4 regions of the Paucibacter sp. M5-1 genome follow, and region 2 is predicted to be linked to each of the others. Evidence: predicted binding sites of a transcription regulator. Region 2 holds the regulator's gene; each other region holds the start of a gene.

Region 1 (7,622 bases), 1.0 Mb from region 2:
TCATTGACACGCTCGTGGGTGGGCACGCCCTCCTGGATGATCAGCGCGCTGACTTCCTGGCCATCCTTGATGACGCTGCCGGGCAGACGCTCCAGCGCCGCCAGGTCCTTGGCGTCGCGCACCGTCAGCAGCCCGGCACCATAGGTGCTGGCATCGGGCTTGATGATCACGAAGGGCTTTTCCGGGATGCCGTATTCCTTGTACTTGCGGCGCACCTTGCCCAGCAGCGCATCGGCCTGGGTCTGCAAGGCCTCCAGGTCCTGGGCCGGGCTGGCGGCGGACGCATCAAAGCGGGCGAACATCGGATTGATCAGCCAGGGATCCATGCCCAGCAGCTTGGCGAACTTTTTCGCCACCTCCTCATAGGCACGCAGGTGGTTGTGCTTGCGGCGCAGCGCCCAGCCGGCATGCAGCGGCGGCAGCAGATACTGCTCGTGCAGGCCTTCGAGCACGCCGGGCACACCGGCCGACAGATCGTTGTTCAGCAGGATGGTGCAGGGATCGAAGTCCTTCAGGCCGAGGCGGCCCCGGGTGCGCAGCAGCGGCTCCAGGGTCAGGCTGCTGCCGTCGGCCAGGTTCAGCTCGGTGGGCTGCTTGATGTCCTCGTCCAGGCTGCCCAGGCGCACATTCAGGCCGGCCTGGGTGAAGATGCGCACCAGGGTCGCGACGTTGGCCAGGTAGAAGGTGTTGCGGATATTGGCCTCGGGCACCAGCAGCAGGTTCTTGGCCTCGGGGCAGATCTTCTCGATCGCCGCCATCGCCGCCTGCACCGCCAGCGGCAGCATTTCGGGGGTCAGGTTGTTGAAGCCGCCGGGGAAGAGATTGGTGTCGACCGGGGCCAGCTTGAAGCCGGCATTGCGCACATCGACCGAGCTGTAGAACGGCGGCGTGTGCTCCATCCATTCGAGCCGGAACCAGCGTTCGATGGCCGGCATCGACTCCAGGATGCGCTGCTCCAGCTCGTTGATGGGGCCGTTCAGTGCGGTGATCAGATGGGGGACCATGGGTCGTGCCTGTCGGTGACCCGCAAGGGGTCTGGGGAAGAGGGGGCGAAGCAATTCTAGGAGCAAGACATGGGGACGATTCGGCCAGGCTCAAGGGTAGAGTGCGGACCATGATGCGTCTTCTGCTGCTCAGCCTCCTGCTGGTCCCGGCCTTGGCCGCGCTGGCCGACCCAGCCTGCCCGCCGCCCCCGGTCGCCCAGACACAGCCGAGCCCCGAGCGCGACCGCGGCCTGCTGTGGCGCATCAGCAAGGACGGGCGCAGCGCCTGGCTGTTCGGCAGCATCCATCTTGGCCGGCCGGACTGGGCCCGGCCCGGCCCGCAGCTGCGCGCCGCGCTGCAGGACAGCGACACGCTGGCGCTCGAACTCGACCCCGCCGACCCGGCCATCCAGCGCCAGCTGGCCGCCGGCCTGAGCCGCCCGCTGAGCCTGGACGCCGCGCTGCGCCAGCGCCTGGCCGGGCGGGTTGCGGCGGCCTGCCTGCCCGAGGGCGCGCTGGCCGCGCTGCACCCGCTGATGCAGGCCGTCACGCTGACCATGCTGGAGGCCCGCTGGGAAGGACTGGAGGCGGGCTATGGGCAGGAGATGGTGCTGTCGGGCGAGGCGCGCTCGCGCGGCCTGGCCATCGTCTCGCTGGAAACCGTGCGCCAGCAGCTCGACGCGCTGCTGCCCGCCGATGCCCGGGAGGCGCGCCGCCTGACCGCCGATACGCTGGAACAGCTGGAGCAGGGCAAGGTCCGGCCCATGCTCAGGCGCCTGGTGCAGGCCTGGGAACAGGGCGATCTGCAGACCCTGGCCGACTATGAACGCTGGTGCGACTGCGCCGACACACCGGCCGACCGCGCCTTTCTGCGGCGCCTGATCGAGGGCCGCAATCCGGCGCTGGCCGCGCGCATAGCCGCGCTGCATGCCGAGGGCCGCCAGGTGCTTGCCGCCGTCGGTGCGCTGCACATGGCCGGCCCGCGAGGCCTGCCGGCCCTGCTGGCACAGCGCGGCTACCGGGTCGAACGAGTGGAACTGAAGCCATGAACGCGAGAATCCTGATCGTTGAGGACCAGGCCGACATCCGCCGCCTGATCCGCTGGGCGCTGGAAGACAGCGGCCACCGCCTGCACGAGGCTGCCAACGGGGCGCTGGCGCTGCAGATCGTGCAGGCGATGCGCCCCGACCTGATGCTGATCGATGTGGTGATGCCCGGCGAGATCAGCGGCCTCGATCTTTGCCAGCAGATCAGGCAAGACCCGACCCTGGCCGAGATCCGGCTGGTGGTGCTGAGCGCCAGCGCCGCGCCCCACGAGCGCGAGCAGGCCCTGGCCGCCGGCGCCGACGCTTTTCTGGCCAAGCCCTTCAGCCCGGCCCAGCTCTGCGAGCTGATCGACGAGTTGCTGCACGGCTGAGCGGGGCACAGCCCCAAGCAAAGAAGCCGCCCGAGGGCGGCTTCTTGCACGGACGGGAAGCCCGTCCTGCGCCTTACTTGTGGTACGCCGTCTCGCCGTGCGAGGTGATGTCCAGGCCTTCGCGTTCGGCTTCTTCCGGCACGCGCAGACCGATCACCAGGTCGACGATCTTGAAGGCGATCACCGAGACCACACCCGACCAGACGATGGTCAGCAGCACGCCCTTGAACTGGATCCAGACCTGGCTGGCGATCGAGTAGGCGTCCGGTGCCACCATGGCCACCGTGACCCAGTCGCCGACGGCGCTGGGGCCGCCCAGGTTGGGCGAGTTGAACACGCCGGTCAACAGCGCGCCGACGATACCGCCGACGCCGTGCACGCCGAACACATCGAGCGAGTCATCGGCACCCAGCATCTTCTTCAGGCCCGACACGCCCCACAGGCAGGCAAAGCCGGCGATGAAGCCGATCACGATGCCGCCGCCGATGCCGACATTGCCGGCCGCCGGGGTGATGGCCACCAGGCCGGCCACCGCGCCGGACGCAGCGCCCAGCATCGAGGCCTTGCCCTTCAGCAGCGCCTCACCGATGCACCAGGCCAGCACGGCGGCAGCGGTGGCGGCCAGCGTGTTGATGAAGCCCAGCGCGGCGAAGCCATTGGCTTCCAGTGCGGAACCGGCGTTGAAGCCGAACCAGCCCACCCACAGCAGCGAGGCGCCGACCATGGTCAGAGTCAGGCTGTGCGGGGTGAACGATTCCTTGCCATAGCCGACGCGCTTGCCGACCATATAGGCACCGACCAGGCCGGCCACGGCCGCGTTGATGTGCACCACGGTGCCACCGGCGAAGTCCAGCGCGCCCCATTGCCAGATCAGGCCGGCCTTGCCGGTCATCTCGGCAGCCACCTCGGCCGAGGCATAGGCATCCGGGCCCATCCAGAACCAGACCATATGCGCCATCGGCAGATAGCTGAAGGTGAACCAGATCGCCATGAACAGCAGCACGGCGCCGAACTTGATGCGCTCGGCGAAGGCGCCGACGATCAGGCAGGCGGTGATGCCGGCAAAGGTGGCCTGGAAGGCGGCGAACACGATCTCGGGGATGTAGACGCCCTTGCTGAAGGTGGCCGCGTTGGCAAAGGTGCCGGCCGCGTTGTCCCAGATGCCCTTCATGAAGAGGCGATCAAAGCCGCCGATGAAGGCATTGCCCTCGGTGAAGGCCAGGCTGTAGCCGTAGATGACCCACAGCACGACGATCATCGAGAAGGTGACCATCACCTGCATCAGCACCGACAGCATGTTCTTGCTGCGCACCAGGCCGCCGTAGAACAGCGCCAGGCCCGGCACCGTCATCATGATGACGAGCAGGGTGCAGACCATCATCCAGGCGGTGTCGCCCTTGTTGGGCACGGGGGCGGGAGCAGCGGCGGCTGCGGAGGCGGCCTCGGCCGCCGGGGCAGCCACGGCGGCCACCGCTTCGGAAGCCGCTGCGACGACCGCCGAGGCGGCCTCGGCGAGGGCGGGCGCGGAAGCAGCCGCGTCTTGGGCCCAGGCTGCAGGGGCGAACACCGCCGCAGCCAGTGCCAGGCTGGCAAGTAGTTTCTTCATGAAGAATCTCCGGGGATTTGTCTGTTTAGTCTTGTGATCGGTGAAGCTCAGAGCGCGTCGGCCCCGGTCTCGCCGGTGCGGATGCGCACCACCTGGTCCAGCGGCGAGACGAAGATCTTGCCGTCGCCGATCTTGCCGGTGCGGGCCGAGGCCTCGATGGCCTCGATAACCTGCTCGACCACCGCATCGTCGACCGCCGCCTCGACCTTGACCTTGGGCAGGAAGTCGACGACGTACTCGGCGCCGCGATACAGCTCGGTGTGGCCCTTCTGGCGGCCAAAGCCCTTGACCTCGGTGACGGTCAGCCCCTGCACGCCGATGGCGCTCAGCGCCTCGCGCACTTCGTCAAGCTTGAAGGGCTTGATGATGGCGGTGATCAGTTTCATTGCGTTCTCCTCACACGGTTTCAGAAGTTGTACTTGACGCTGACCACGACCGCGTTCTTGCCCAGGAACTTGTCCTTGACGGTGTAGAAGCCCTTGTCAGCGTCGGTGCCGACCAGCGCGATGCTGGGCACCAGGCCGCTGAAGTCCTTGGACAGCGCCAGCGAATAGTCGGTGTAGGAGCCCACACCGCGCGAGGGGCCGTCAATGCGCTGGTAGCCGATATGGGGCGCCAGCATCCAGCCGTCCATCACTTCGAAGCTGGCCGACAGATCGGCATACCAGCTGTTCTTGCTGTCGGCGTTGCCGAAGGTGTCGGTGACCGCGTGCGAGTACTTGGCCGTGAACGGGCCATAGCTCAGCGCGCCATAGATCTCGGTGGTGTTGGCGCTGGTCGGCAGCTTGTTGCTCGGGTAGATATAGGTCAACACGCCGATGTCGAGATTGACACCCTTGCTGATCTCGGTCTTGTAGCCGCCGTAGAGGTCGACCTCGACCTTGGCGTCGCCGCCAACGTCCTTGATCCACTTGATCGTCGAAGCCCAGGCGCCCACATAGAAGCCACTCGGATGCGCATAGTCCAGCCCGCCTTGCAGCGCCGGCTTCAGCCGGGTCTGCGAGATGCCGCGGTAGCGGTAGTCGCTGGTCAGGCTCGCGTTGAAGGCGACCGATGCGTCCTGGGCCTGGGCCGGCAGCGCACCGAGGGTCATGGCGGCGGCAAGCGTGGCAAGAATCAACTTCATGCGGGACTCCTAGCTGTTTGGATGGGGAGGAAGCAGGTTCGATCCGGGGATTGCAGCTTCCGTGCCAGGCTCGGCGCCCCAGGCGAGACCGGGAAAGAGGCCCGGATCGCGCAGCGATGCACCAAAAGAGGATGGCCACGCTCGATGCCCGCACTTGGTGCAGGCACTTCATTGGTGCGCCAACGACGGCCCGCCGGGCGCGGCAAACGTGCAGAATCCGACACAGGATCGGTACGCACCGGTCCCGGGGAGGAGGCTATGTCTCTGGCCGTCGTACACAGCCGGGCGCTGGACGGGCTGGCCGCCGCGCCGGTCAGCGTCGAGGTGCATCTGGCCAATGGGCTGCCGATGTTCACGCTGGTGGGCCTGGCCGAGACCGAGGTCAAGGAGTCGCGCGAGCGGGTGCGCGCGGCCCTGCTGAACAGCGGCCTGAGCTTCCCCCACAACCGCCGCATCACGGTCAACCTGGCCCCGGCCGACCTGCCCAAGGAGGGCGGCCGCTTCGATCTGCCGATTGCACTGGGCATCCTGGCGGCCAGCGAGCAGATCGACCCCGAGCGGCTGCAAGACATGGAATGCGCGGGCGAGCTGTCGCTGGCCGGCGAGCTGCGGCCGGTGCGCGGCGCGCTGGCGATGAGCCTGGCGCTGCGCCAGTCGGGCCTGGCCCGCGATCTGGTGCTGCCCGAGGCGAATGCCGCCGAGGCGGCCCTGGTCGGCGGCGTGGCGGTGTTCGGCGCCGCCCATCTGCTGGACCTGGTGGCCGCGCTGAGCCCGGGCGGCGATGGGCCGGCGCTGCAGCGCGCCCGCCCCGCCACCGTCTCGCTGGCCCCGGATGCCGCCCCAGATCTGCGCGATATCAAGGGCCAGGCCGGCCCGAAGCGGGCGCTGGAGATCGCCGCCGCCGGCGCGCTGAACCTCTTGCTGATCGGCCCGCCGGGCACCGGCAAATCGATGCTGGCCCAGCGCCTGCTGAGGCTCTTGCCACCGCTGGACGAGGAGCAGGCACTGGAGTCGGCGGCGGTGCTGAGCCTGGCCGGCCAGTTCGAGCCGGCGCTGTGGGGGCGGCGGGTGCTGCGGGCGCCGCACCACAGCGCCTCCAGCGTGGCCCTCGTCGGCGGCGGCTCACCACCCCGGCCCGGCGAGATCACCTTGGCCCAGCACGGCGTGCTCTTTCTTGATGAGCTGCCCGAGTACCCCCGTGCCGCGCTGGAGGCCTTGCGCGAGCCGATGGAGAACGGCCGCATCCTGATCGCCCGTGCCGCCCGGCATGCCGAGTTCCCGGCCCGCTTTCAGCTCGTCGCGGCCATGAACCCCTGCCCTTGCGGCCAGCTGGGCAATCCGCTGGGCGAATGCCGCTGCTCGCCGGACCAGGTCTCGCGCTACCAGCGCCGGCTCAGCGGCCCTTTTCTGGACCGGCTGGATCTGCTGGTCGAGGTGCCGGTGCTGCCGCCCCAGGTGCTGGCGGCCGCGCCGGACGGCGAGCCCTCGGCCGTGGTCGCCGCCCGGGTGGCGGCCGCCCGCGAACTGGCCCTGGCCCGCCAGGGCTGCTGCAATGCGCTGCTGAGCCCCGCCCAATTGGAGCAGCATGCCCAGGCCGAGCCGGCCGCTGCCGCGCTGTTGCAGAAAACCGCCACCCGGCTGGGCTGGTCGGGGCGCGGCTACCACCGGGTGCTGCGTGTCGCGCGCACGATTGCCGATCTGGCCGCCAGCCCCTTGATTGCACCGGCGCATATGGCCGAGGCCGTGCAGCTGCGGCGCGGTCTGCAGACCAAGGGTTAACACCAGGCATCAGCAAATCTAGCCACGGTCCATAAAGATTTCTCGGTCGACCTCGGTGCCGGATTGGTAGACATTCGCGCCACTACCCCATTCCATACAAGGAAGCCCGAGATGAAACGCCTGTTGCTCAACGCCACCGCCGCCGTCCTGCTCTCCAGCACCGCCCAGGCCGCCACCTGGAATATGTCGGCCGAACAGCCCGACGCCAACTACCTGACCGTCAATGTGCGCCAGTTCGCCGAGGACGTGAAGGCCGCCACCGCCGGCCAGCTGGAGTTCAAGGTGCAGAGCAATAGCGTGCTGCTGAAGCGCCCCGAGGTGAAGCGCGGCGTGCAGCAAGGCATCGTGCCGATCGGCGAGGTGCTGATGTCGGCGCTGGGCAACGAGGATGCGATGTTCGAGATCGACAGCGTGCCCTTCCTGGCCAGCTCCTTCGACGCCTCCGAGAAGCTCTGGAAGGCCGCCCGCGAGCAGATCGCCGCCCGCCTGGACAAGCAGGGCCTGGTGCTGGTCTATGGCTCGCCGTGGCCGCCGCAAGGCATCTACACCAAGAAACCGGTGGCCGCGATCGGCGACTTCAAGGGCGCGCGCTTTCGCGCCTACAGCGCCTCGACCAGCCGCATGGTCACGCTGATGGGCGCGGTGCCGACGACGATCCAGACCGCCGAGGTGCCGCAGGCCTTCTCGACCGGCGTGATCGACATGATGATC
Region 2 (7,622 bases):
CTGGGCGTCGGCGGCCGCTTCTGGACCTCGCCGTCGCTGGCCTCGGCCGGCCAGCGTGTCAGCGAGATCGAATCGGGCCAGCGCGCGCTGGCCACGGTGGACTTCCTGATCCAGCGTCTGCGCAGCGGCAAGGCCTGACCCCGCCCGGGCCCCAATCCGGGGCTAGAATGGTCTGCAAGAACTGTGCCGCCATGAACAACAGACCCGCCCCCCTCCGATTGATGCTGCTTGCCCTGGCGCTGGCCGCCGGCGGCTGGGCGGGCTCCGCACAGGCCGAGAAGGCCGACCGCAACAAGCCGATCAATATCGACTACGACCGCGGCGGGGTCGACTTCGTCAAGCAGCGCACCGAATTCAGCGGCAATGTCGTGCTCAGCAAGGGCAGCATGGTGATGCGCGCGGCCCGCATGGATGTGCGCGAGACCAGCGACGGCTACCAGCAGGCCTATGCCAGCGGCGAGGCCGGCAAGCCGGTGACCTTCCGCCAGGCCCGCGATGTGCCGGGCGAGGCGGTCGAGGGCTCGGCCGACCAGGTCGAGTACGACAGCCGCTCCGACACCGTGCGCTTCGTCGGCAATGCGGTGGTGCGGCGCATGCGCGGCGCCACCGTGGCCGACGAGGTGGTCGGTGCGGTGATCCATTACGACAACCGTTCCGAGGTCTTCAGCATCGAGGGCGGCCAGACCTCGCCCCACCCGGCCGGCCGCGGCCGCATGGTGCTGATGCCGCGCGCGGCGGCGGCCTCCGAGCCGGCCGCTCCCGAGCCGGCCCTGCCGCTGCAGACCAGCCCAGGCTTGCAACAGCCGCGCAAGCCTTCATGACGGCCGCCACCCCGGAACCCAGCGCCGCCCTCAGCCGCCTGGAGGCCGAGGGCCTGCAGAAAAGCTATGGCGTGCGCAAGGTGGTCAAGAACGTCCATCTCGATGTGCACAGCGGCGAGGTGGTCGGCCTGCTTGGCCCCAACGGCGCCGGCAAGACCACCAGCTTCTACATGATCGTCGGCCTGGTGCGCGCCGATGCCGGCGAGATCCGCATCGACGGCCGGGCCGTGCAGCGCCTGCCCATCCACCAGCGCTCGCGCCTGGGCCTGTCCTATCTGCCGCAGGAAGCCTCGATCTTCCGCAAGCTGACGGTCGAGGAGAACATCCGCGCGGTGCTGGAGTTGCAGCAGGACGAAAACGGCCGCGCCTGGTCGAGCGCCCGCATCAACGAGGCGCTGGAAAAGCTGCTGGACGAGCTGAGCATCGAGAAGCTGCGCGACAGCCCGGCGCCGGCGCTCTCGGGCGGCGAGCGTCGCCGTGTCGAGATCGCCCGCGCGCTGGCCACCCAGCCGCGCTTCATCCTGCTGGACGAACCCTTCGCCGGCGTCGACCCGATCGCGGTGCTGGAGATCCAGCGCATCATCCGCTTTCTGAAGAGCCGCGGCATCGGTGTGCTGATCACCGACCACAATGTGCGCGAGACCCTGGGCATCTGCGACCGCGCCTACATCATCAGCGAGGGCACGGTGCTGGCCGAGGGCACGCCGCACGAGATTGTTGACAACGCCGACGTGCGCAAGGTCTATCTGGGCGAACATTTCCGTATGTAGGCCCATGAAACAGAGCTTACAGGTCCGCCTCAGCCAGCATCTGGCGCTCACGCCCCAGCTGCAGCAATCGATCCGTCTGCTGCAGCTGTCGACACTGGAGCTGAACCAGGAAGTCGAGCAGATGCTGGCCCAGAACCCGCTGCTCGAAACGGAGGAGGAATTTCCCGACGCGCCGGCCGCCGCCGAGCTGCCGGAGATCCGCAAGGCCCAGGACGAGATCGGCGCCGACAGCGGCGCCGGCGAGCCCGAGACCACGCCCGAGATCCAGGCCGAGGACTTCGGCGCCACCGAGCGCGAGGACTGGGAAAACGGCACCGAGCGAGATGACTTCGACGGCATCCGCGAGCTGCCGAGCAATAGCGGCTCCGGCAGCGGCGACGAAGACGGCGAGCGACCCGAGCAGGACTCGCCGGGCCTGAGCCTGCAGGAGCACCTGAACCAACAGCTGGCCGGCATGATGCTGAGCCCCGAGGATCGCGCCGCGCTCTATGTGTTGATCGAGTCGCTCAACGAGGACGGCTATCTGGAGGACAGCCTCGAAGAGCTGGTCGAATCGCTGGCCGGCGAGGCGGATCCAGAGGCGCGTGACGAGTTGCTGGACCGGCTGCGCTGCGCCCTCAAATGGCTGCAAAGCCTGGAACCGCTGGGCGTCGGCGCCCGCGACCTGCCCGAATGCCTGATCCTGCAGCTGCGCGCACGGCCGCGCAGCGAGGCCCAGGTGGTGGCCATCCTGGTGTGCAAGCAGCATCTGGAGCTGCTGGCCAAGCGCGATCTGAAGAAGCTGATGGCGCTGACCGGCGCCGACGAGGCCTTGCTGCGCGAGGCCCAGGCCCTGATCACCAGTCTCGAGCCCAAGCCGGGCCGCCAGTTCGCGCGCGGCCAGGCCCAGGCGGTGATCCCGGATGTGATCGTGCACAAGGTCGGCCGCGAGTTCCGCGTGATGCTGAACCCCGAGGTCGCGCCCAAGCTGCGCATCAACGAGCTCTATGCCCAGGCACTGCGCGCCACCCGCGGCGGCGTCAGCAACTCGCCGCTGGGCGCCCAGCTGCAGGAAGCGCGCTGGTTCATCAAGAACATCCAGCAGCGCTTCGACACCATCCTGCGGGTCTCGCAGGCCATCGTCGAGCGGCAAAAAGGCTTCTTCACCCATGGCGAGCTGGCGATGAAGCCGCTGGTGCTACGAGAAATAGCCGATGAGCTGGGCCTGCACGAGTCGACCATCTCGCGCGTGACGAATGCCAAGTACATGGCAACCCGCTTCGGCACCTTCGAGCTGAAGTACTTCTTCGGTTCGGGCCTGAACACCGAGGCCGGCGGCAATGCCTCCAGCACGGCGGTGCGCGCGCTGATCAAGCAGTTCGTCGCGGCCGAGGACGCGGCCAAGCCGCTGTCCGACAGCGCGCTGTCGAACATGCTCGAAGAGCAAGGCATCCAGGTCGCCCGCCGCACCGTCGCCAAGTACCGCGAAGCTCTGAAGATCGCGCCGGCGAATCTGCGCAAGGCGATGTGAAAGCTCCGCAATAAGGATGTCCATGAAAGCTCAGACTACAAGCGCGCTCTTGATCCTGCTGTGCAACTCAGCATTGGCGATCGATGATGCGGCGGTTCGTCAATGCCGCAGCCTGAACGAAACTCAGGCCCGGCTGGCCTGCTACGACGCCTTGCCGCTGACGGACATCACCCCGACTGCCACGGTCAAACCGGCGCCCGCTGCGTCAACAGAGCAGTTCGGCCTGCAACGCCCGCCGGGCCAGATCGACACTATCCAGAGCCACATCCCAGGCCGCTTCGAGGGTTGGCGGCCACAACAAACCTTGCGCCTGGCCAATGGCCAGCTCTGGCAGATCAGCGACGACAGCAGCGGCGTCCACAGCATAGAGAACCCGAAAGTGACGATACGCCGCGGCTTCATGGGCGCTTTCTATATGGAGATCGAAGGACGCAATCAGGCGCCGCGTGTTCAACGCCTGCGCTGACGGGAAGGCCGTCTATTGACTTGAATCAAGAGCATTGACGCGGTTCCTGGCTACTGTGCCAACCCGCGCCCATGCTCTCGACCGATCTCGCCCCTCTCCGCCCGCCAATCCACATCGCCCGCCAATGGCTGGCCCTGCTCGCCGCCGCCAGTCTGGCCTGGGCTGGCGCGGCCTGGTGGCTGCAGACCGAGCGCAGCGCGCTGCAGCGGCACGAAAGCGAGAAGCTGCAAGTGCTGGTGCAGACGCTGGACGGCATCGTCTCGCAGCAGATGCTGGCGATCAAGGCGGCGCTGGACACCGTGGCCGTGCAGCGCCGGGGCTGGCGCGCCGAGCGGCTGCCGCAGGACAGCGCCGCGCTGCTGCAGACCCTGGCACGCGCCATGCCCGGCGTGCGCGTGCTGATGCTGGTCGATGCCCAGGGTCGGGTGCGAGCCAGCTCGGTGCCGCAGCTGCTGGGCCTGGATGTGCGCTCGCGCGACTACTTCAGCATGCCGCAACAGCGGCCCGATCCCGGGCTGCTCTATGTCTCGCCGCCGTTTCGCAGCGTCATGGGCGTGCACACGCTGACGCTGGCGCGGGCCTTGTTCGATGCCCAAGGCCGTTTCGAGGGCGTGGTCACCGCCAGCCTGGACCCGGACTACTTCCGCCTGGTGCTGGAGACCGCCCAGCCCTCGCCCGACACCTGGAGTGCACTGGCACACACCGGCGGCTTGCTGTTCAGCATGACGCCGCCCGATGAGCGCTGGATAGGCCGCAATCTGCTGGCCATGCCGGACTCCATCCTGGCCCGCCATCTGGCCAGCGGCCAAAGCGCCAGCCTGCACCGCATGCGCGCCCAGATCAGCCAGGACGAGCGCTTGGCCGCCGCCCGCCATGTCAGCCCGGCCGGCTTGCGCACCGATGCCGGCCTGCTGGTGGCCGTCGGGCGGGCGCTGCAAGGCATCGAGGCGCCCTGGCGGCGCCAGCTCCATGCGGTGCTGCTGATCGGCGGCCTGCTGTCGCTGGGCATGGCGGCGGCCCTGCTGCTGTGGCAGCGCCGCCAGCGCCTGATCTTCGCGACGGCTCAGCAGGCCGCCTTCAAGCTGCAGGAGCAGGCCCAGCACACCCAGGCCATCCTCGACCATATGGTGGACGCGGTGATCACGATAGACAGCGCCGGGCAGATCGCCTCCTTCAACCCGGCGGCGGAGCGCATCTTCGGCTACCCGGCGGTGGAGGCCATAGGCCGCAATATCAGCCTGCTGATGCCCGCGCCAGACAGCGGGCGACACGACGACTATCTGAGGCGCTATCTGGCCGGCGGTCCGGCGCGCGTGATCGGCCAGGGCCGCGATGTCGATGGCCGCCGCAAGAGCGGCGAGGTGTTCCCGATGAGCCTGGCCGTCTCGCGCATCGAGCGTCGTGGCCAGACCCTGTTCATCGGCCTGGCCCGCGACATCTCCGAGCGCAAGCGCGCCGAGGCTGCGATCGAACGGCTGGCCTTCTACGACCCGCTGACCACCCTGCCGAATCGCCGCCTGCTGCTGGACCGGCTGGCGCAAAGCCTGGCCGCCAGCCAGCGCAGCGGCCGGCATGGCGCGGTGCTGTTCATCGACATCGACAACTTCAAATCGCTCAACGACACCCTGGGTCACGGCATGGGCGACCGCCTGCTCAAAAGCATGGCCCAGCGCCTGCAGGCCGCGCTGCGCGCGCAGGATTCGGTGGCGCGCTGGGGCGGCGACGAGTTCGTCGTGCTGCTGCAAGACCTCGGTGCGGACGCCGGCGTCGCCGCCCTGCATGCCGAGGCGGCCGCCGAGAAGCTGCTGCGTGTGCTGGGCCAGCCCTACCAGCTCGACGAACACCTGCACCACAGCACGCCCAGCATAGGCATCGTGATCTGGGGCGCCGGCGACACCAGCAGCGAAGACCTGCTCAAGCATGCCGACCATGCGATGTACCAGGCCAAGGCGGCCGGGCGCAACCAGCTGTGCTTCTTCGACCCGCTGACCCAGGCGGCGCTGGCCGAGCGCGCCGCGCTGGAGGCCGATCTGCGCGAGGCCTTGCCGCTCGGACAGCTGGAGCTGCACTACCAGGCCCAGGTCGGCCGCGACGGCGCTCTGCTGGGCGCCGAAACCCTGTTGCGCTGGCGCCATCCGGCGCGCGGCTTTGTCTCGCCGGCCGTCTTCATCCCGCTGGCCGAGCAGACCGGCCTGATCGGCCCGCTGGGCGAGTGGGTGATGCAGCAGGCCTGCGCCCGGCTGGCCGCCTGGGCCACGCAGCCGGCGCTGGCCGGGCTCAGCCTGGCCGTCAATGTCAGCGCCCACCAGTTCCGCCAGAAAGGCTTTCTGGGCCTGATGCAGCAGTTGCTGGCGCGCAGCGGCGCACCGACCGAGCGGCTCAAGATCGAGCTGACCGAGAGCGCCCTGGTCAACGATGTCGAGGCCGTGATCGCGCTGATGAACGAGCTGCGCCGGCTCGGCCTGGCGGTCTCGCTGGACGATTTCGGCACCGGCTATTCCTCGCTGGCCTATCTCAAGCGCTTGCCGCTGAACCAGCTGAAGATAGACCAGAGCTTTGTGCGCGATCTGATCGATGAGCCGAACGCCCGCGCGATCGCCCGCACCGTGATCCAGCTCGGCGACAGCCTGGGCCTGCAGGTGATCGCCGAGGGCGTCGAGACCGAGGCACAGCGCGCGCTGCTGGCCGGGCTGGGCTGCCATGCCTTCCAGGGCTATCTGTTCAGCCGGCCGCTGCCGGTGGCCGCGTTCGAGGCGCTGGCCGGGAGCTGGAACGCCGTGGGCAAGGCCGCCTAGACAGAAAGGGGACAATACGGCCCTGCTTCCACGCATCTTGAGCCATGTCCCAGAACGAAACCCTGCATCTTTTCCTGTCCTGCGCCAGCGGCGTCGAGCCCTGGCTGGAACAGGAGGTGCGCGCCATCCTGCCCAAGACCCATACCGAGGCCTTGCGCGGCGGCGTCGCGGTCAAGAGCAATGCCGAGGGGGTGATGAAGCTCAATCTGGAGAGCCGGCTGGCGCAGCGCGTATTGATCGAGCTGATCGACGGCCCCTACCGCCATGAGGACGACCTCTACACGCTGGCACGCAAGATCGACTGGACCCAGTGGATCACGCCGGCCCACACGATACGGGTCGACATCGTCGCGCAGCGCTCGCCGCTGCAAAGCCTGAACTTCACGACCCTGCGCATCAAGGACGCTATCTGCGATGTGATGCGCGAGGCCACCGGCGAGCGCCCCAGCGTCGACACCCGCCACCCCGACCTGCCCATCATCATGCATGTGGGCCCGGAGTACGCGACCATCTATGTGGACAGCTCGGGCGAGCCGCTGTTCAAGCGCGGCTGGCGCGAGGACAAGGGCGATGCGCCGCTGAAGGAAACCCTGGCCGCCGCGATGCTGGCGGCCGCCGGCTGGAAGGGCACGCCCGAGACCGGTGGTGCGCTGCTGGATCCCTGCTGTGGCTCGGGCACCATCGCCGTCGAGGCCGCGCAGATCGCCTGCGGCATGGCCGCCGGCATGCAGCGCCGCTTCGCCTTCGAGCGTCAACTGCCTTTTGTGCCGCTGCGCGGCCGCTTCCAGGCCATCAAGCAGGCCGCCCAGGACCGCGAGCATGCGCCGGCCGTGCCGATCTTCTGCAGCGATGTGGCCTTCCGCATGGTCGACTTCGCGCGCCGCAATGCCGAGCGCGCCGGCGTTGCCCAGTACATCCAGTTCAATGGCGGCGACGCGCTGGAGCGCCCGGCGCCCGAGCTGCCCGAGGGCATGCCCGGCACCGTGATGCTGAACCCGCCCTATGGCGAGCGCATCGAGGTGCGCGGCAAGGCCGGTGTGCAATCGATGAGCCGCGATGCCGGCGGCTCCGAGGCCCGCGACGGCGGCGATGATTTCTTCCCGCGCCTGGCCGCGCACTGGAAGCGCGCCTACACGCAGAACCCGGCCGGCTGGACCGCCTGGCTGCTGTGCCCGGATATGAAGCTGCCCAGCAAGATGCGGCTGAAGGAGTCGCGCAAGATCCCGATGTGGAACGGCCCGATCGAATGCCGCATGTTCA
Region 3 (7,622 bases), 2.7 Mb from region 2:
GGCCAGGCCCGACATCAGGGGCTTCAGAATCGACTGCGTGTCCACATAGATCCGGGCGCTGGCCTGATAACGATCCGGCATCATGAACACGACCGTCGCACACACGGCCCCGGTCACCCAGGCCACCAGGACGCCGGGCCAGCGGTACTTCCACATGCTGCGCGCAATGGAAAGAATCTGGGCTATCAATAAATCCATCTAGATTCGCCTGCAGACAAGCAAGGCACGCTGGCAATAGACAAGAAACCCCTGAACTCAGGTCGCCAGGGGGCTCGAAACCCGGTCTGGATTCAGAACAGGCTTTGCGGAATGATCAGGATGTCGCCGGGCCGCATTTCCACATTGGCCGACACCTCGCCACGCTTGATCAGATCGGTCAAGCGAACCGAGTACTGCTTGTTGCCCTCGGATGAACGCAAGATCGTCGCTTGATTGCCGGCGGCAAAGTCGGTCAAGCCACCGACCGCGATCATCACGTCCAGCAGAGTCATCTTTTGCTTGTAGGGCAGGAATTGCGGCTTCGCGGCCTCGCCGAGCACGCGGATCTGTTCGCTGAAGGGGCCGACAAAGCCTGTCACGATCACCGTCACGACCGGATCACGCACATAGCGGCCGAGTTGCTTTTCGATATCGCGGGCGATTTCCACAGAATTCTTGCCCTGCGCCACCATTTCATCGACCAGCGGCGTCGAGATCTTGCCATCGGGGCGCACAGGCACCGACATCGACAATTCGGGGTTGCGCCAGACAATGATATTGAGATTGTCACCAGCACCGACGATGTAGCTGTAGTCCTGGGTCGCAGCAGAAACAGGCGCTGCCGGATACTTGGAGCTGTTGCTGGCACAACCGGCAACCAGGCCAGCGGCCGCCACCAGCAAAGCCAGACCGAGTCCGCGCGAAGTGGAAGCAATGCGAGTATTCAAGGCAAGTCCTCTCAAAAATCAGTTGGTCTTGTGTGGACCCGTACAGCATCCAAGGGCATGACATGTTCGGACTGAATACCGATGCCTGCGAGGCCCCAGCGCAATGGATCATGCCACAGCAGTAAGGCAAACAAACCTGGGAATACGGACCAAGCCGCCATGGCAGATGCCCACTAGTTGACACCCTTGGCACCTGCCTCACCGAGCACCCGGTTCACAGGCCGCGATTGCACCTCAGCCCCAGCGACAAGGCTATCCCCCGAGTAGGGGCGTGCACCGCCAAACTGCCCGCCACAGGGCCAAAACGGGCCACGCGCCGCAAGCGACTCGGCTTATTTGCTGCGCCCTCGCAACACCGGACGGATAAAGCTCAGCAGCAATTGCTGCAGCGGATTTGCGTTGCCCAGGGGGCGCCAGGCATAGCTCAGCTTCTGGCGATACCCATCAAACTGCAGCGACCACGGCGCCGCACGCAGAGCGCCGCGCCCCAGCAAGACCTTCAGCACCGAAGTTCCCATCATGCCGGCGCACAGATCGCAGGCCATCATGGTGGACGGCCCGCGCTTCTCGACGAAATTCACCGCCTCGGGCACCACCAGATAGGAGCGCTGCAACATGGCTGGCGACAGTCCGGCGATGAATCGCGCGTATTGCTCCTGCTTGGTATGCCCTTCGAGCCGAAAGTAATTCTCGAAACTCAGCCCCCCTGGCTTGAAATACAGCAAGGAAACACCCATGCCCAACGGTGCCGCCGTCAACGCCGGGATCTTGCGCTCGTGACACAACTGGAACAGGCTGCGCCGTGCCTCGATGGCAAAAACATCGATGCCATCCACATAGACGTCAACATCGGCCAGGAATTCGCCAATATTCTCGGCAGTGACGCCGGCTGGATACACCCGCACATCGGCCTCGGGATTGATGTCCTTGACCATTTCGGCGAGCACTTGCGCCTTGGGACGCCCCAAAGTCGACATCGTGGCGCCAACTTGGCGGTTGAAATTGTGGACCTCGAAATCATCGAAGTCGGCAATATTGAACTTGCTCAGCCCCAAACGCGCCAAGGTCAGCAGATGAGCCCCGCCAACCCCACCCAGCCCGGCTATAGCCACCCGCGCCTGACGCAGCCGCGCCTGCTCCGCAACGGAGACCCAGCCGATATTTCGCGAAAAGGCGCGCTCATAATCAAATGTCAATGTCGGCTCCAAGTGCACCTCTTTTCTTCCGGCCTTCAGTGGCGCGGCAGCCTCATCATCGGCAGTTCGCCAGCACCTGTAAATCCAAACACGACTGCGGCAGACCCAAGCCCGCCTTGAGCAGCTTTTCTGGGGGGTCTTTGTATACCATGAGCAACCTATTCTGAAACACCGCATCATGCCGACTCGAGAGCAAGTTCTGCAGATTCTGGACCTCGCCCGTTGGGCACCCAGCGGCGACAACACCCAGCCCTGGCGCTTCGAGATCATCTCGCCCGAGCATATTGTTGTGCACGGCTTCGATACGCACGAGCACTGCGTCTATGACCTCGACGGGCATCCAAGCCAGATTTCGCTGGGCGCCCTGCTTGAAACCGCTGCAATCGCCGCGAGCGCCCACGGCCTGGGCCTGGAGACTAGCCGGCGGACCAGGCTGCCGGAGTCGACGCCGACTTTCGATCTGCACTTGCACGTCGACCCAAGCGTGAGGCGAGACGCCCTGATCGAGCAGATCGAACGCCGCAGCGTGCAGCGCCGACCACTGAGCACCCGCGCGCTGAGCAAGGCTGAGAAACAGCAGTTGCAGGACTGCCTGCCGGCCGGCTATCAGATTCATTGGCTGGAGGGCTTTGCCGCCCGGCTACAGACCGCCCTGCTGATGTTCCGCTCGGCCCGGCTGCGCCTGACCACGCCCGAAGCCTACCGGGTGCATTGCGACATCATCGACTGGGATTGCCAGTTCAGCGCCACCAAGGTCCCCGACCAGGCCTTGGGCGTCGATGCGGCCACGACCCGCTTGATGCGTTTCGTGATGAAGAGCTGGGATCGGGTGCAATTTTTTAACCGATTCCTCGCCGGCACCTGGGCGCCTCGGCTGCAGATGGACTTCGCCCCCAGCCTGGCCTGCGCGGCCCACTTTGTGCTGTACGCGCCCGAGCAACCCAAGACCGTCGATGACTACGTCGAAGCCGGGCGGGCCATGCAGCGCTTCTGGTTGAAAGCCACGGAGCTGCAACTGCAACTGCAGCCGGAGGTGACACCACTCGTCTTCGCAAGATATGCCCGAGAGCAGCGCCCCTTCTCCAGCACCAGTGGAGCGATGGCGGCAGCGATCGATGTCAAGTCTCGCCTTGAACGGCTGATCGGCGCCGATTTAGCCCAAGCAGCGGTCTATATGGGCCGGGTCGGCGCTGGCCCGACTCCCAGCTCGCGCTCGCTTCGCAGACCCCTGGAGGAGTTGATCATCAACACCCAGGCGGGAGCCCCATCATGATCGTGGTGATCACCACCTTGCTGGCGACGCTCTTTATTCAGCTGGGCTACTTTCTATGGAAGCTTTCCGCCGAGCACCAACCCAAGATCGGACATGCCTCCTGGCGCAGTGTTGCCGCATCGCTGCTGACGGACTGGCGTTGGCTGCTGGGCCTGGCCAGCACGATCATCGGCTGGGTGCTTTTTGTCCAGGCAACCGCCTTGGGCGAAATATCACTGGTTCAACCACTGATGTCGGCCGGCGATGTGCTGCTGGTCTTGATGGCAGTTGTGTTCCTGAAGGAGCGAATGAACCGGGCGGAGTGGCTGGGTCTGGCACTGACGGTGGCGGGCGCATTGGCACTGTCCTGGCAGGCCGAGGCCAAGCCCTTGATCGCACCCGACGTCACCAGCCTGTTGATCGCTGCAGCCCTACTGACCATCGGTGGCGGCATCATTCTTTATCTAGGCCGGCGGTCCAGCCAGCGAGAGCTTCCCTTGGCCATTGTCGTCGGCTTGGCTTTTGGCATGGGCGCGGCGCTGACCGAAGCGCTGACCGCCCAGAATCAGACTGGAGACAGCTCGCTTTCACTGCAGACGTTGACCAACCCTTTGCTACTCGGCGTCGTGGTTTTCAACATCGCAGGCTTGATACTGCTTCAAGCAGCGTTCCAACGGGGGCGCGCTTCCCTGATCGTGCCGGTGCAACTTGCGCTCGCCAATCTGGTGACCGTTGCGATCGGGGCAACAGTTTTCGCCGAACATATCAGCCCGTCCCGAGCCGCAGGCATCGCGCTGATATTGATGGGGGCTGCGATGCTGCATCAGCACCAAGGGACACCGGGTCGGCAAGCATTGTCGGAATAATTTACACAGACAATCCTCTCAGGCCAATCAACTCCCACACCCGCCCCCTAAGTGATTGATCTAGCTAATAAAAACATCAGTGGCACGATCTCTGCTTAAAGAATGCACGGGTGGGCTGCCCCTTCGAGCAGCTTTTCGATAAGGAGATGGATATGACGATTCTGCGCAAAGTTGCACTGGCAGCCGCACTGACCCTGGCCGGTCATGTTGCCCACGCTGGTGTTGTGATTGATGACTTCTCTGTCAATCAAGGTACCCTTGCTACCGGCGTCCTGCTGGACAATGTGACCGATGCCAACGGCGTCTACAGCCGTGTTTCCGGCCCGGCCGCCAGCATCATCGGCGGTCAGCGAGACATTTTTGTCATCAAGAATGGCTCTGTCGCTTCTGACAACACCGGCGCCGGCATCCAAGCCTCGGCCAACGGTGGCGTGCTGAGCTACAGCACCGCTGCAGGCACTCACGGCCAAGCCTACGTTCGCTGGGATGGCAGCGTGCTGGGTGACATCGGCGCAACCGCGTCGACCAAGGCTGGCTTCGAAGGCCAACTGAACCACACGGGTTTGGGTGGACTGAATCTGGCAGCGACCGCCAATGCCTTCAAGATTGACGTGCTTGAGTCGGATCTGGGCTTTGACTTCACCATCGAGGTCTACACCAGCGCCACTCAGTGGACGAAGCTGATCTTGCAATCGACTGCTGTCAATGGCGGCGTGCCGGATCAGGGCGCGATCTCGTTTGCCGATTTCGTCGGCCCCAATGCCGTGCTGCCGAGCGGCGCGATCCGCATCTCTGCCGGTGGTGGCGCTGATCTGAGCAATGTCGGTGCCCTGCAGACCGTCATCAACTTCAGCGGCAGCACGACCAAGATCGACTTGGAGCTCGACCTGATCAAGACCGTTCCGGAACCGGCATCGCTGGCACTGGTCGGTGCTGCTCTGTTCGGTCTGGGCTGCGCCCGCCGCCGTCGTAGCGTGCAAAGCTGATCGGTTCTCACCGATAAGCACAAAGGGCGCCTCGGCGCCCTTTTTTGTTGTCATTCATTTCAGGATGGGCTCGCCCCGCCGTCTCGGGCAGGTCCAGCAATCAGTTCGCTGTGACGGCCACCTCTCTATAGCTTGACTCCATCAAGTCAACCACCGACTCGGCCTCGTACTGCGTCGACTTGCGTCTACCCGCAGCGCCTAGCGCGGCTCTGAGGCCGGCATCGGCGGACAACTGCACCAGGCGATCGGCAAGTTCCTGGTCGTTCTCCGGCTCGACCAGAAAACCGTTGACACCTTCATCGACCAACTCGGTCGCGGAGACCACGCTGCGAGCAACCACAATCGGCTTGGCAAACCACATGGCCTCCATCGCCACAAGGCCTTGAGTCTCGACCCAAGACGGCAGCACAAACACATCACAAGCCGCGTAATAGCGGGCCAGCAGGTCATGGTTCAGAAAGCCCAGGAACTTGACGCGCTCTTGAATCCCTAAGGCAACACATTGCCGCTGAAGCGCATCAAGATCGGCACCCGCCCCGGCGATCAGCAACTGAGCATCCGTCACCCGCTTCAGCATGAGCGCGAAACTGCGCAGCAAGAAGGGGATGTTCTTTTCCGGATTCAAGCGCCCGGCAAACATCACCACGAAACCGGCCTCCCTGACCATCGGCTCGACCGACTGCGGATCCGCAAAGTCGACCGGGTTGCTGATGAAATGCACCGGTGTGTGTATGCCTTTGGCCGGCAGTTGCTCAGCCAGGTTCTTGGACACCGAGATCAGCAGATCGACGCGGTTGCAGATCGAGACGATCTTTCGAACAATGAGGCGTCGGAATGGCCGCATCGGCAGCGGCTGGGTCAGATGATCCTCGGTCATGTGATAGGTGTAGACCTGCTTCAGCCCCAGCCGCTTGCAGACCTTCAGCGCTCGCAGCAGCATCACCCCCAGATAGTGATGGTGGACCACATCGGGTCGTATCTTGCGCAGCAGGCGCTCGATCTCGGCACCCGAAGGCAGAGCCTGATAGAAACCGAACAACTTGAGCGTCGGCACGCGATAGACCTGTACGCCGCGCCAGACTTCCTGCTCCGGCTCACCGGGCCGACGTGAGGTGATGATGCTGATGCGGTGGCCGCGCCGACTGAGATGACCCGCGACGGCCTGTAAATGCGTCCCGACCCCGGTTGCTCCGGGCAGGAAATCGTCCGAGAGCATGCAAATCGACAAGGGCTGTACCTGACTCATGGCGGACCTTGCGTGGTGGGAGTGAGAGAAATATTGATTGACGAAGGGCATCAGCGCCTGCTTGCTAGCGCTTGGCGAGCAAGCGAGCCGCATAGTGCGCAGGGATGGCGTAGCTGATTCCCGTGGGCTGGGTCAAGGCTGTCTCCTTGCTGCCTTTGATGAACACCATGTTGACGATGCCCAGCACCTCTCCCGTATCCAGATTGAAGACCGGGCCGCCGCTATTGCCGGGGTAGGCCGTAGCATCCAACTGGAGAATATCGAAAGCACCGTCGCGCAACTGACGTATCGCCCGGGCATTGAGCGTCTGAGCACTGGGCGGTGGCAAGGCAATGCTCGTGATCGCTGCGATGATGCCCCGATGGGTCACCGGGGAAAAGCCCAGGGCACCACCGACCGGGAAACCCATCAAAGCGATCGCCTGCCCTTCTTGAGCACTGGCACTCTGACTCAGTTGCAGGGCAGGAACTTCGGGGCCATCAAAACGCAGCAGCGCCAGATCATGCGCGTTGTCAAGGCTGAGCACGGCGGCTGGGCGCATGCCCCATCGCCCATCGCCTTGCGGTACCTGGATGACCAGCTTGCGCTGCCGCTCTTCGTCCGAGGTCGGTGGCAGTACATGGGCATTGGTGATCGCATGTCGACCATCATCGACAACAAAACCAGTGCCGCGGAATGCAAACCGGGGACTGTCGGTCTCTGCATAGGTGCCGACCAGTAGCAAAGACGGCTTTGCACGCTTGATCAAGGCCGGCAGATCGGCGCTCGCCGGCGCCGCCCACCAAGGCAGGCCCGCGACACCTGCCGACCGAAGAAGCAGCAGCCGGCGCTTCATTGCATCAAATCATCCGAGGTCTGTCCGACCTCGAGTGCGGCCACACATTGACGCCAGATGCGATCAGGCTCATCAAGCCTGAAACCGATGAATACACCAGCCTCGGTCTCGCGCCGACGCACCGCCGAGACAGTGACCGTCGAATGTTCGGATTTACCCAGTTCTATCGTTGCCTGGCCAGACTGCCCGAGTTCCAGATCCAGTTTGCACTCCGCCTGGAAGCCCGACAGCGAGACTTCGATGACATGCAGCACAAAAGGCCTTTTGCCCTCCGGCGTATCAAAGGTCACCACGCCGGGGCAACGGATCGAGTAG
Region 4 (7,622 bases), 2.0 Mb from region 2:
GGCTTCCGAGCGGATGCGCACCAGCTGGCGGGCCACAGCCGGCAGGCCGAAGCTGTTGTAAGGCTTCAGATTGACGTCACGCTCCAGCAGCCATGCCGGTGCGGTCGGCCCGTTAGGGGGATTTACAGCTTGTTCCTGCATGGCAGAATTTTCACCGATCGAGAGGCCGAACCCGGCCCCTCACCCCAACAGCAGACAAATAAACATGCCCAGCTTTGATACCGTCCTCGAACCCGATATGGTCAAGATCAAGAATGGCGTCGACAACAGCGCCAAGGAGATCGCGACACGCTTCGATTTCAAGGGCACCGGCGCCCGCATCGAACTGAAGGACAAGGACAAGGAAATCCAGGCCTTTGGCGACAGCGAGTTCCAGCTCGAACAGATCGAGGCCGTGCTCTACGCCAAGCTGACCAAGCAGGATGTGGTCATCAGCTTCCTCGACAAGGCCGAGAAGATCGAGAAGCTCGGCGGCGACAAGGTCAAGCAGGTCTACAAGATCAAGGACGGCATCGAGTCCGAGCTGGCCAAGAAGATCGTCGCCGCCGTCAAGAAGAGTGCGCTGAAGGTGCAGGCCTCGATCCAGGGCGACACCGTGCGCATCACCGGCAAGAACCGCGACGATCTGCAGGTCGCGATCGCGATGCTGAAGAAGGACATGGCCGACACGCCGCTGTCCTACAACAACTTCCGGGACTGAACGCGTGCCGCCGCCCCGCGCCGCCGCCCTGTTCGCCCTGGTGCTGATGGTCGGCGCGGCCTGGGGCCAGAGCGTCAGCTTCAACGGCAGCCTGGGCGCCCAATCGGCCCTGCTGCTGATCGACGGCGAGGCGCGCACCGTGGCGCTGGGCCAGAGCGTGCGCGGCGTCAAGCTGCTGGCGCTGGAGGACGGTCGCGCCACCGTCGAGTTCGGCGGCCGGCGCCAGACCCTGGTGCTGGGCGCCTCCCCCGGCCGCATCGGTGACGGCAAGGCCGCCACGGGCGCGGGCCGGCAGATCGTGCTGGCCTCGGGGCCCGGTGGGCATTTCGTCGCCCAGGGCAGCATCAACGGCCAGACCACGCAGTTCCTGGTCGATACCGGCGCCACCAATGTTGCGATCGCCCAGAGCGAGGCCGAACGCTTGGGCCTGAAGTTCCGCGAAGGCCGCCGCGTGATGACACAGACCGCCAACGGCACGGTGCCGGCCCATCTGCTGCAACTCGCCTCGGTGCGCGTCGGCGAGGTCGAGGTGCGCAATGTCGACGCCATCATCCTGCCCGGCCAGATGAGCCATGTGCTGCTGGGCAACAGCTTTCTGACGCGCTTTCAGATGCGCAGGGAGAATGATGTCATGACGCTGGAGTTGCGTTACTGAGGGCCCCCTCGCCTGCGGGTGGGATCAGGCGGGCGAGGCATTGGCGGAACGTATGATTACCACGATGCGTCAGCCAACGATTGCCCCCATGCCTTGTGCCAGTCAGACCCGGTCCCGCTCCAGTCAGCGATGGCCGCAGCGCCGACTTGCCGGCCTGCTGCTTGCAGGTCTGAGTCTGGTTTCCCAATCCTGCCTGGCCAACGCTGGCAAAGCTGCCGCCTTCTACGAAGATGCCCTGAGCCGCTACCAGCGCAAGGACATGGCCGGCGCCATCATCCAGCTGAAGAATGCCTTGCAGCAGGACAAGAATCTGCTGCCGGTGCAGGTGCTGCTGGGGCGGGCTTTGCTGGCCAACGGCGATGCGGCCGGCGCCGAGATCGCCTTCGGCGAGGCCTTGCGCCTGGGTGTGGACCGCAGCGAAATCGCCCTGGCACTGGCTCAATCGCTGGCGGCCCAAGGCAAGCCTGGCCAGGTGCTGGAGCGAACCGAACTCAAGCCTGACGGCCTGCCTCCGGCACTGCGGCAGAGAATGCTCCTGCAGTACGCCTCGGCCCATGCCGACCGGGGTGATATCCGCGCCGCTTTCATGGTGCTGGAAGAGGCGCGCGGCATCGACCGGAACAATCTCGAGGTCTGGTTACTGGAGGTGCCGCTGCGCGTGCGGGCGCGGCAACTCGATGAAGCCCTGAAAGTGGCCGAGGGCGCCGTGCGCCTGGGACCCAATTCGGCCGAAGCACACTATCAGAAAGGCACGGTTTTCCACGCTCGCGGAGATATCGCGGCTGCCATGGCAGCGTACGACCAAGCACTGCGGGTCGACGCCGCGCACATCGATGCCCGCCTGGCACGGGTCGGCGTGCAGATCGACCAGGGCCGTCGCAAGGAAGCGGCCATCGATCTGGGCAAGCTGCTGGAACTGGCGCCCGAGGATCCGCGCGGCCTCTACCTGAAGGCCCTGCTGGCACGCAGCAGCGGCGATATCGCCGCATCCAACGCCGCCCTCAACCGTGTCACATCGCTGCTCGACCCGGTGCCGATCGAATTCATCCGCTACCGCCCGCAGATCCTGATGCTCAATGGGCTGGCGCACTTCGCGCTCAACGAGTATCTGAAGGCCCTGCCCTATCTGGAGGCTGCACACCGGGCGATGGGGCCTAGCCCGCTGGTCAAGCTGCTGGCACAGATCTACATCGACGAGAACAAGCCCGAGCGTGCTGCCGAGGTGCTGGAGCCCTATCTGCGTGCCCAGCCTGCCGACAGTCAGGCCCTGGCCATGTATGCCTCGGTGCTGGTTTCACAAGGGCGCCATGCCAAGGCGACCTCGATGATGCAGGACGCCCTGCGTGGCAACGATTCGGCCGAGTTCAGGACCGTCTTGGGCCTGGGACTGCTGCAGAGCGGCCAAACGGCCAGCGGTCTTGCCGAGCTCGAAGCCGCATTGAAGAAGGATCCACGCCAGTTGCAAGCCGGCATGGCACTGGTCAGTCGCCATCTGGGCAGCAGGCAATTCAAGAAGGCGGGCCAGATCGCCGACCAATTGGTCAAGCACCACCCGAAGAACCCCAGCGTCTGGACGCTGTCGGGCATCGCCAAGCAGCGCGCCGGTGACTTTGCCGGCGCACGCACCGCCTATCAGAAGGCCCTGAGTTTGGACGCGGAGCTTCTGGAGCCGAGATTGGGGCTGGCACGGGTGGAGCTGGCCTCGGGCAAGCTGACCGAGGCTGACGCACAACTCAAGACCTTGCTGAAGGCCGACGAGCGCAATGCCGACGTGCTCTTCGAAATGGCAACCCTGTCGGAACTGAGGCGCCAGCCCGAAGACGCCTTGCGCTGGCTGGAGCGGTCGGTCGAGGGCAATGGCCCCGGCGCCTTGAAGGCCCAGCACGCGCTGGTCGCCTGGCATCTGCGGGCCGGTGATGCCGCAGCCGCCTTGGCGGCCGCCAAGCGCCTGCTGGGTCGCACGCCCGACGACGTCAAGGCCCTGAACGCCTACGCCCAGGCTCAGTTCCTGGGCGGCGATATTCCCGGCATGCGCAGCACCCTGACGACGGCCGCGCGCAAGGCCGGCTTCGATAGCGGCCTGCTCTTGAGCGTGGCCGAGCTGCAAATGACGGCCAACGACCCCAATGCTGCCGTCTACACGCTGGAGAAAGTGCTGTCTACCGAGCCTCAGTCGACGCGGGCGCTGGCCATGAACTCCAGCGCCGAATTGCTACGGGGAGATCTCGTCAAGGCCGAGAAGAGCGCCCGCCAGGTCCTGCAACTGCAGCCCCGTGCGGCGATCGGTCACAACCTGATGGCCGACATTCATATGGCCCGCGAGCAGCCCGGCCCGGCACAGGAATCCTTGCGTCGCGCCCTGGAGCTCCAGCCCAATAGCACCCATCTGCTGCGGCTGTTCCGTGTGCTCGCGGCACAGGATGGCGGCAAACCCGCGATCCAGCTCGCCGAGCAATGGCTGAAAAGCAAGCCCGGGGACCTGGTCGTGCGCAAGGCACTGGGCGATGCCCAGGCGCGCACCGGCGACTTTGCTGCAGCGCAACGGTCTTATGAGGCGGCCTTGAAATTGAGGCCCGAAGACGCAGAAGTCTTGAACAACCTGGCCAATGTGCAGTTGCGCCTGGATCAGCCGGCGGCAGCGGTCAAGACCGCCGAAGCGGCGCTGCAGCAAGCGCCCCGCAATCCGCTGGTCATTGACACGGCCGGTTGGGCCTATCACCGCCTCGGGCAGAACGAGCGGGCGCTTCAGCTGCTGCGGGATGCCCGTCTGCGCGAGCCGGACAACCCCGAGATCCGCTACCACTTGGGCGTGGTGCTTGCCGCGCTGGGTCGAAAAGCAGAAGCCCGTGAGGAGCTCCAGATGGCGCTCAAGGGCTCGCTCTCGGCCGACATCCGCGCCGCAGCCCTGCCGCTGCTCCAAACCCTCAAATGAGGGGGCACTTGACTGTCAAAAAAGCTTACATTCCTGCCATGGGAAACCCAGGCACCGACGCTAAGTGCCTGTCAAACCTCAGAATCGTGTGCTTGGCCTGTTTTTTGCTCTACGTCAGCCATGATTCTTTTTCAAGCTGATTGCGTTCCGGAGACATCTATGACGGCAAAAAAACCTCTGAAATGCCTGGCCTTGCTCGCCTTGCTTGGCGCCGGCTTTGCCGCACCGGCATTTGCAGCGGACTCCTGGACATGGAAAGCCAGCACCTGCACGCAGACTGCCAGCGGGAGCACGGTTGCAGGCCCCAACGGCAATGTCAGCAATATCGGCAATGCCTATGGCTGCGGCGCCACCTCGGGCGTTGTTGTCAACAACGCAACCCTGACCGGCTGGTCGACTACCGGATTCAGCGGCGCGAGCAGCTCAAGCTACGACAAGGCTTCGGTGCGCAGGTATGACGGCGTCGAGTTCGGCATCGTCAACGACTACAACGAAACCAGCAGTGGCGGTCAGCACTCGGTGGACAACAACACCCATACCGACTCTCTGCTGATCAAGTTCGATTCGGCGGTCGCGCTGAACGCATTGAACATCGGCTGGCGCACGAACGACGCCGACATCACCATCCTGCGCTATGTCGGCGCCGATGCCCCGAACATCCAGGGCAAGACCACGGCCGACATCAAGGCCGACATTCTTGACGGCAACGGCCAAGGCTGGGAATTGGTGGCCAATGTCTTTGATCTGGCCGTATCGACCAACACCAACAGTCCCAGCGCGACCTTCAATAACAATGCGGACGCCAGCAAGAACAAGAGTTCCAGCTGGTGGCTGATCAGTGCCTTCAATTCGAATCTGGGCGGAGTGGCCGGCGACGGTAACAAGGATTACTTCAAGCTGTTCTCCTTTGCTGGCGCTGGCAAGCAGGAGCCGTCGACCGGCATTCCGGAGCCGGCGTCGCTGGCATTGGCAGCGGCGGCCTTGCTGGCCCTGCGTGTGTCACGGCGCTCCTCACGAGCCTGAGCCAAGCACCCCAAACAAAGCGCCTCTTGCAGGCGCTTTGTTCGTTTTGGACCGCCCAGCGGGGTTTTGTCCCTGCCGAGACAGCTGTAAATCGAACGCTCGTGCTAAAAAGCAGCAAGTATTCGAGGAGACAGCATGGACCTGAACTTCACCCCCGAGGAACTGGCCTTCCGGGCCGAGATCCGGCAATGGGTGGCCGAGAACCTGCCCAAGGACATCAGCCACAAGGTGCACAACGCCTTGCGACTGTCCAAGGACGATATGCAGCGCTGGGCCAAGATTCTTGGCAAGAAGGGTTGGCATGGCTGGGCCTGGCCAAAGCAGTTCGGCGGGCCGGGCTGGAATGCCGTGCAGCGCCATCTGTTCGAGGAGGAATGCGCGCTGGCCGGAGCGCCACGAGTCGTCCCCTTCGGCCCGGTGATGGTGGCGCCGGTCATCATGGCTTTCGGCTCGCCCGAGCAGCAGCAACGCCATCTGCCCGGCATCATGAGCGGCGAGGTCTGGTGGAGCCAGGGTTATAGCGAACCGGGTTCGGGGTCGGATCTGGCCTCGGTCAAATGCAGGGCCGAGCGCCAGGGTGACAAGTACCTCGTCAACGGCCAGAAGACCTGGACCACGCTGGGCCAGTACGGCGACTGGATCTTCTGCCTGGTGCGCACCGACACCTCGGTCAAACCCCAGGCCGGCATCAGCTTTTTGCTGATCGACATGAAGTCGCCCGGGGTCACCGTGCGGCCCATCATCATGCTGGACGGCGAGCATGAGGTGAACGAGGTGTTTTTCGACAATGTCGAGGTGCCCGCCGAGAACCTGGTCGGCGAGGAGAACAAGGGCTGGACCTATGCCAAGTACCTGCTGGCCCATGAGCGCACCAATATCGCCGATGTGAACCGCGCCAAGCGTGAACTCGAGCGCCTCAAGCGCATCGCCAAGAGCGAAGGTATGTTCGAGGACCAGCGCTTTCGCGACCACATCGCACTGCTGGAGGTCGACATCGTCGCGCTGGAGATGATGGTGCTGCGGGTGCTGTCGGCCGAGAAGAGTGGCAAGCAAAGCCTGGATGTCGCCGGCCTGCTGAAGATCCGCGGCAGCGAGATCCAGCAACGCTATACCGAGCTGATGATGCTGGCGGCCGGGCCTTTCGCCCTGCCCTTCATCCAGGAAGCGATGGAGGCCGGCTGGCAGGGCGACCATATCGGCGCCGCCCATTGCGCGCCGCTGGCCAGCCACTACTTCAACTATCGCAAGACCACCATCTACGGCGGCTCCAACGAAGTGCAGCGCAATATCGTCGCCCAGACGGTGCTCGGCTGAAAGAAAGGACAGAAGATCATGGATTTCGACTTCAATGAAGACCAGGAATCGCTGCGCGACGCCGTGCGCCGCTGGGTCGACAAGGACTATGACTTCGCTCGCCGCCACGCCAGCGTCAAGGCCGGCGGGTTTTCCAGGCCAGCCTGGGAGGGCCTGGTCGGCCTGGGCCTGAGCGCCTTGGCCGTACCCGAGGCGCAGGGCGGCATGGGTTTCGGTCCGGTCGAGGCCATGGTGGTGATGGAAGAGCTGGGCCGCGGCATCGTGATGGAGCCCTATGCCCAGGCTGCGCTGATCGCGCCGGCCGTGCTCGCCCACGCACCGGCCGAGCTACAAGCGGCCTGGTTGCCCAAGATCGCTGGCGGCGAGGCCCTGATCGTGATGGCTCATCAGGAGCGTGGCGCCCGCTACCGCTTCGATCAGCCAAGCACCCGCGCCGACGGTCTGCACCTGTCGGGCGCCAAAAGTCTGGTGCCGGCCGGTGACCAGGCCGATGCCTTCATCGTCCCGGCGCTGAGCCAGGGGGACCTGGCCCTCTACCTGGTTGAACGCAGCGCGGCCGGCGTCTCGACCCGCCCCTACAGCCTGCAGGACGGCTCGCGCGCCGCCGATCTGACGCTCATCAACACACCCGCCACGCTGCTGGTCGGCCCCGAGCAGGGCCTGGCCATGCTGGAGCAGGCCATCGATATCGGCATCGCCGCGCTGTGCGCCGAAGGCGTCGGCGCGATGGAGAAGCTGGTCGCGATCACGGCCGAGTACCTGAACACGCGCAAGCAGTTCGGCGTCGTGATCAGCAGCTTCCAGGCCCTGCGCCATCGCATGGCCGATGTGAAGATGCAGCTGGAGCTGGCGCGCTCGATGAGCTATTTCGCGACGCTGAAGCTGGGCGACGAGCCCGCCTCGCGGCGCCGGGCGCTGTCGCAGGCCAAGCTGCAGCTGGGCCAGTCCCTGCGCTTCGTCGGCCAGCAATGCATCCAGCTGCATGGCGGCATCGGCGT

What was found. The regulator sigma-54, encoded in region 2, starts transcription at its own class of promoters, with help from an activator protein. The targets are predictions, from matches to a motif close to TGGCANGNAANCTGCTTT.
Region 1: the regulator sigma-54 is predicted to act here: its motif matches at 5,182-5,199, upstream of O5M90_RS19235 (TorF family putative porin).
Region 3: the regulator sigma-54 is predicted to act here: its motif matches at 4,321-4,338, upstream of O5M90_RS01625 (PEP-CTERM sorting domain-containing protein).
Region 4: the regulator sigma-54 is predicted to act here: its motif matches at 4,381-4,398, upstream of xdp1 (exosortase-dependent surface protein XDP1).

The regions. Positions count from the first base shown of each region.
Region 1 is NZ_JAPZLM020000001.1:4,069,728-4,077,349, reverse strand. Features, by position in the region: gene gshA (glutamate--cysteine ligase) at 1-1,004, opposite strand, end outside; gene O5M90_RS19255 (TraB/GumN family protein) at 1,115-2,032, shown strand; gene O5M90_RS19250 (response regulator) at 2,029-2,400, shown strand; gene amt (ammonium transporter) at 2,474-4,006, opposite strand; gene O5M90_RS19240 (P-II family nitrogen regulator) at 4,054-4,392, opposite strand; gene O5M90_RS19235 (TorF family putative porin) at 4,413-5,132, opposite strand; gene O5M90_RS19230 (YifB family Mg chelatase-like AAA ATPase) at 5,391-6,911, shown strand; gene O5M90_RS19225 (TRAP transporter substrate-binding protein) at 7,023-7,622, shown strand, end outside.
Region 2 is NZ_JAPZLM020000001.1:3,066,971-3,074,592, forward strand. Features, by position in the region: gene O5M90_RS14345 (thiol:disulfide interchange protein DsbA/DsbL) at 1-138, shown strand, start outside; gene lptA (lipopolysaccharide transport periplasmic protein LptA) at 192-821, shown strand; gene lptB (LPS export ABC transporter ATP-binding protein) at 818-1,591, shown strand; gene O5M90_RS14360 (RNA polymerase factor sigma-54) at 1,596-3,101, shown strand; gene O5M90_RS14365 (hypothetical protein) at 3,124-3,567, shown strand; gene O5M90_RS14370 (bifunctional diguanylate cyclase/phosphodiesterase) at 3,639-6,362, shown strand; gene O5M90_RS14375 (THUMP domain-containing class I SAM-dependent RNA methyltransferase) at 6,407-7,622, shown strand, end outside.
Region 3 is NZ_JAPZLM020000001.1:342,749-350,370, reverse strand. Features, by position in the region: gene O5M90_RS01650 (XrtA system polysaccharide chain length determinant) at 1-198, opposite strand, end outside; gene O5M90_RS01645 (XrtA/PEP-CTERM system exopolysaccharide export protein) at 291-881, opposite strand; gene O5M90_RS01640 (ThiF family adenylyltransferase) at 1,259-2,134, opposite strand; gene O5M90_RS01635 (nitroreductase family protein) at 2,301-3,395, shown strand; gene O5M90_RS01630 (EamA family transporter) at 3,392-4,240, shown strand; gene O5M90_RS01625 (PEP-CTERM sorting domain-containing protein) at 4,393-5,226, shown strand; gene O5M90_RS01620 (glycosyltransferase) at 5,327-6,523, opposite strand; gene O5M90_RS01615 (S1C family serine protease) at 6,537-7,307, opposite strand; gene O5M90_RS01610 (GNAT family N-acetyltransferase) at 7,304-7,622, opposite strand, start outside.
Region 4 is NZ_JAPZLM020000001.1:1,073,943-1,081,564, forward strand. Features, by position in the region: gene murB (UDP-N-acetylmuramate dehydrogenase) at 1-141, opposite strand, end outside; gene O5M90_RS04975 (YajQ family cyclic di-GMP-binding protein) at 206-700, shown strand; gene O5M90_RS04980 (retropepsin-like aspartic protease family protein) at 705-1,355, shown strand; gene prsT (XrtA/PEP-CTERM system TPR-repeat protein PrsT) at 1,444-4,287, shown strand; gene xdp1 (exosortase-dependent surface protein XDP1) at 4,408-5,310, shown strand; gene O5M90_RS04995 (acyl-CoA dehydrogenase family protein) at 5,446-6,624, shown strand; gene O5M90_RS05000 (acyl-CoA dehydrogenase family protein) at 6,643-7,622, shown strand, end outside.